2 regions of the Pseudomonas sp. 2 genome follow, and region 2 is predicted to be linked to the other one. Evidence: predicted binding sites of a transcription regulator. Region 2 holds the regulator's gene; the other holds the start of a gene.
What was found. Region 2 encodes sigma-54, which starts transcription at its own class of promoters, with help from an activator protein. Its sites were predicted from a motif close to ANTGGCATNNANNTTGCTNT; they were not measured.
Positions count from the first base shown of each region.

Region 1: AC1MEK_RS17835 (circularly permuted type 2 ATP-grasp protein) is a predicted target of sigma-54. The motif match lies at 1,616-1,635, and genes of this name have one in related genera.

Region 1 is NZ_JBWXNG010000010.1:133,449-135,846, reverse strand. Features, by position in the region: gene AC1MEK_RS17840 (alpha-E domain-containing protein) at 1-160, opposite strand, end outside; gene AC1MEK_RS17835 (circularly permuted type 2 ATP-grasp protein) at 173-1,582, opposite strand; gene AC1MEK_RS17830 (ribonuclease E inhibitor RraB) at 2,120-2,398, opposite strand, start outside.
Region 2 is NZ_JBWXNG010000002.1:496,896-499,293, reverse strand. Features, by position in the region: gene hpf (ribosome hibernation-promoting factor, HPF/YfiA family) at 1-101, opposite strand, end outside; gene AC1MEK_RS05220 (RNA polymerase factor sigma-54) at 179-1,681, opposite strand; gene lptB (LPS export ABC transporter ATP-binding protein) at 1,868-2,398, opposite strand, start outside.

The sequences.
Region 1 (2,398 bases), on a different contig from region 2:
TGATCAGCAGCGGCATGGCGATTTCGTTGAGGCCGTCGCCGCGTCCGTCCTGGGGCATCAGCGACATCGAATAACTGACGTCGAGCATGCGCGCCAGGTTTTCCGCGCGCTCCAGGTAACGCGACATCCAATATAAATCCGAGGCAGTTCTACTTAGCATTGGCAGATTTCCTTAATCCTCGACCACCCAGGTGTCCTTGGTGCCGCCACCCTGGGACGAGTTGACCACCAGCGAACCTTCGCGCAGCGCCACGCGGGTGAGCCCGCCGGGCACCACACGGGTTTCCCGGCCAGACAGCACGAACGGGCGCAAGTCGATGTGGCGCGGGGCGATGCCGTTTTCTACGAAGGTCGGACAGGTCGACAACGACAGCGTCGGCTGGGCGATGTACGCGTGGGGTTTGGCCTTCAGACGCGCGCGAAAGGCCTCGATTTCGGCCGCCGTGGCAGCCGGCCCCACCAACATGCCATAACCGCCCGAGCCTTGAGTTTCCTTGACCACCAGATCACCCAGGTTGGCCAGCACGTGGGACAGCTCCTCGGGTTTGCGGCACTGCCAAGTGGGTACGTTCTTCAGAATCGGCTCTTCGTCCAGATAGAAACGAATCATGTCGGTGACGAAGGGGTAGATCGACTTGTCGTCCGCCACACCGGTGCCGATGGCGTTGGCCAGCACCACATTCCCCGAACGGTAGGCCGACAGCAGGCCCGGCACGCCGAGCATCGATTCGGGGTTGAAGGCCAACGGGTCGAGGAACGCGTCGTCCAGGCGGCGATAGATCACATCCACCGGCTTGTGGCCGTCGGTGGTGCGCATGAACACCCGATCGTCGCGCACGAACAGATCCGCGCCCTCGACCAGTTCGACGCCCATTTCCCGCGCCAGGAAAGCATGCTCGAAGAACGCACTGTTGAAGCGCCCAGGGGTCAGCACCACCACGCTGGGGTTGTCCAGCGGGCTCGAGCTTTTCAGGGTGTCGAGCAACAGGTTGGGATAGTGATCGATCGGCGCAATCCGTTGTGCGGCGAACAGTTCGGGGAACAAACGCATCATCATCTTGCGGTCTTCGAGCATGTAGCTCACGCCGCTGGGGGTGCGCAGGTTGTCTTCGAGCACGTAATAGGTGCCGTCGCCATCGCGCACCAGGTCGACCCCGGAAATATGCGAATACAAATCCCGGTGCAGATTCAGGCCCTGCATCGCCAACTGATACTGCTCGTTGGCCAGCACCTGCTCGGCGGGAATGATCCCGGCCTTGATGATGCGCTGGTCGTGGTAGAGATCGGCGAGAAACATGTTCAGCGCCTTGACGCGCTGAATGCAGCCGCGCTCCACCACCCGCCACTCACTGGCCGGAATGCTGCGCGGGATCGTGTCGAACGGAATCAGGCGCTCGGTGCCCTGCTCGTCTCCGTACAGCGTGAAGGTGATCCCGGCGCGATGAAACAACAGGTCGGCCTCACGCCTGCGCTGAGCCAGCAGCTCAGGTGGCGCTTCGCCCAGCCAGCGGGCGAATTCCCGATAATGCCCACGGACAGCGCCGTTGGCGTCGTACATCTCGTCATAAAAGGTGCGGATCATGCCGTACTCCTTGTCACCATGGACCCATGGACCTTCGCAAGGCCCGTGCCAGCGGCATAAACGCTTTGATTTCAATGGGTTGAATAAAACGGCAGAAAGCCCTGCACCATTCCTGTGCAACTAGCTCGTCGGCCAAATCGCCCGCGCTTCATGGAGAAGCGTCCCGTCACTGGAAAATCTATTACCAGCATAGCCAGAGATGATTTCCCGGCCCGTTTTCATTTGCAGATACTGGCGCCATCGACGCACCGGTGCGCTGCCTGATGCAGGCGCTCAATGCTTGGTCACCGGATGGCTGAACAAAATTCCCTTTACGCCGCTCTTGATGAGCGGCTTTTTTTTGGGGACTCGATTTGGGGGGTAACCGCTCCGTAGCAGCACGGCTTGCCCAACAAAAATGCCGCGAGCCTGCGAGCATCGAATGTGTGGGAGCCGGCTTGCTGGCGAATGCGGTGTGTCAGGCGCTTTCTACGTCACAGACATACCACTCCCGCCGGCAAGCCGCGCTGCTACGTGGATCGGCGAGTACTTGAGGACTCAATGAAACCTTCGGATTTCCTGCTTGACGCCCCAGCCTTCGACTTCACCGTCCAGGCCGGTGATCGCGGTCTGGAAGTCCTGCTCGAAATCGCCAATGCCGTCGTAGGTCGCATACATCAACTTGCTCAACTGCAGGTGCCACGCGCCGTCCTCACGGGCGTTGATCTGGGTATTGAGGGATTCTCCGCGAAACTTCTGCGCCGCCAGACGCGCCCGTTGCTCATCGGGGAACACCGCATAGAACTCGATGGGATGGATGCGGGCGAAGTCGAAACC
Region 2 (2,398 bases):
ATCTTGTCAAAGTGCCCTTCGAGCTTTTTCAGCTTCAGCTCGACGTACTCGCGCAGGGGCTTGGTCACTTCCAGTTGGTGTCCACTGATGTTGACTTGCATACAGCTTCTCCTTCGTTGCCAGTGCATTAAGAGGCAGGCTTGGGTGCCTGCCACTGGAACGCTGTGGCTCGTGACCTCTACATCAGCCGCTTGCGTTCGCTCGAAGGCGCTATCCCTAGAGATTCGCGGTACTTGGCGACTGTGCGACGGGCCACTTGAATGCCTTGTGCCTCCAGTAAACCAGCGATCTTGCTGTCACTCAACGGCTTTTTCTGATTTTCCGCGGCAACCAGTTTCTTGATGATCGCGCGAATGGCCGTGGACGAGCATTCGCCGCCTTCGGAGGTGCTGACGTGGCTGGAAAAGAAGTATTTCAGTTCGTAGATGCCGCGCGGCGTGTGCATGAACTTTTGCGTCGTGACGCGCGAGATCGTCGACTCGTGCATGCCCACCGCTTCGGCGATGTCGTGCAGGACCAGCGGCTTCATCGCCTCGTCGCCGTACTCCAGGAAACCGCGCTGATGCTCGACGATTTGCGTCGCGACCTTCATCAGAGTTTCGTTGCGGCTTTGCAGGCTCTTGATGAACCAGCGCGCTTCCTGCAGCTGGTTACGCATGAAGGTGTTGTCGGCGCTGGTGTCGGCGCGGCGCACGAAGCCTGCGTACTGCGGGTTGACGCGCAGGCGCGGCACGGCTTCCTGGTTCAGCTCCACCAGCCAGCGCTCGTTGTCCTTGCGCACGATCACGTCAGGCACCACGTACTCGGCTTCGGTGGATTCGATCTGCGAACCGGGGCGCGGGTTGAGGCTCTGCACCAGCTCGATGACCTGGCGCAGGTCATCTTCCTTGAGCTTCATGCGGCGCATCAGTTGCGAGTAGTCGCGGCTGCCCAAGAGGTCGATGTAGTCACTGACCAAGCGCTGGGCTTCGGTCAGCCATGGCGTCTTGGCGGGCAGCTGGCGCAATTGCAGTAGCAGGCATTCGCTCAGGGTACGAGCGCCGATGCCAGCCGGCTCGAACTGTTGAATGCGGTGCAGGACGGCTTCGATTTCGTCCAGCTCGATGTCCAGCTCCGGGTCGAACGCATCGAGCAGTTCTTCCAGCGATTCGTCCAGATAGCCCTGGTTGTTGATGCAGTCGATCAGGGTCACGGCGATCAGGCGATCGGTGTCGGACATCGGCGCCAGGTTCAGTTGCCACAGCAGGTGACTCTGCAGGCTTTCGCCGGCCGAGGTGCGGGTGGTGAAGTCCCACTCGTCATCGTCGTTGCTGGGCAAGCTGCTGGCGCTGGTCTGGTAGATGTCTTCCCAGGCGGTGTCGACCGGCAATTCGTTGGGAATGCGCTCGCTGTCGCCCCATTCGCCGTCTTCGAGATTGTCGACGGTGGAGGTGGTCGATTCCTGGTACGTCGGTTCCTGAACGTCAGCGGCGGGTTTTGCTTCGATGTTGTCGGCCATCGGGTCGGCGTTATCGAAGTCGTCGCCTTCTTCCTGGCGTTCCAGCATGGGATTGGACTCCAGTGCCTCCTGGATTTCCTGTTGGAGATCCAGCGTAGACAGTTGGAGCAAGCGGATGGCCTGTTGCAGCTGCGGTGTCATCGTCAGCTGCTGGCCCATTCTCAAGACTAGCGAAGGTTTCATGGCAGGGACTTAACACCTTGTTCGCCGGCGCATGTGCGCCATCCACTACTGGGCGCCGGAGCGCCAAATTAAGCAAATTATATGCCTGAAACCGAAGTGTTTGCCTAGGGTGTTGTGACAATTAATGCGAGGTTGGCGATGAGGCGTATGCAGCAAGCGCCGGCCAACCCCTTGTCATCGCCGCAATTACAGGCGGAACTCGTGGCCGAGGTACACTTCCTTGACCAACTGGTTGGCCAGGATGGTTTCAGCGTCACCTTCTGCGATCAGCTGCCCGTCGTTGACGATGTAGGCGGTTTCGCAGATATCGAGGGTCTCGCGCACGTTGTGGTCGGTGATCAGAACGCCGATGCCCTTCGCCTTGAGATGGTAGATGATCTGCTTGATATCGCCCACGGAGATCGGGTCGACACCGGCGAACGGTTCGTCGAGCAGGATGAACTTCGGCGCGGTGGCCAGTGCGCGGGCGATCTCGACACGGCGACGTTCGCCACCGGACAGGCTCATGCCCAGGTTGTCGCGGATGTGAGTGATGTGGAATTCCTGCAGCAGGCTTTCCAGCTCCTTGCGGCGTGCGGCGCGATCGAGTTCCTTGCGGGTCTCCAGGATCGCCATGATGTTGTCCGACACCGACAGCTTGCGGAAGATCGAGGCCTCCTGCGGCAGGTAGCCAATACCGGCGCGAGCGCGGCCGTGCATCGGCTGATGGCTGACATC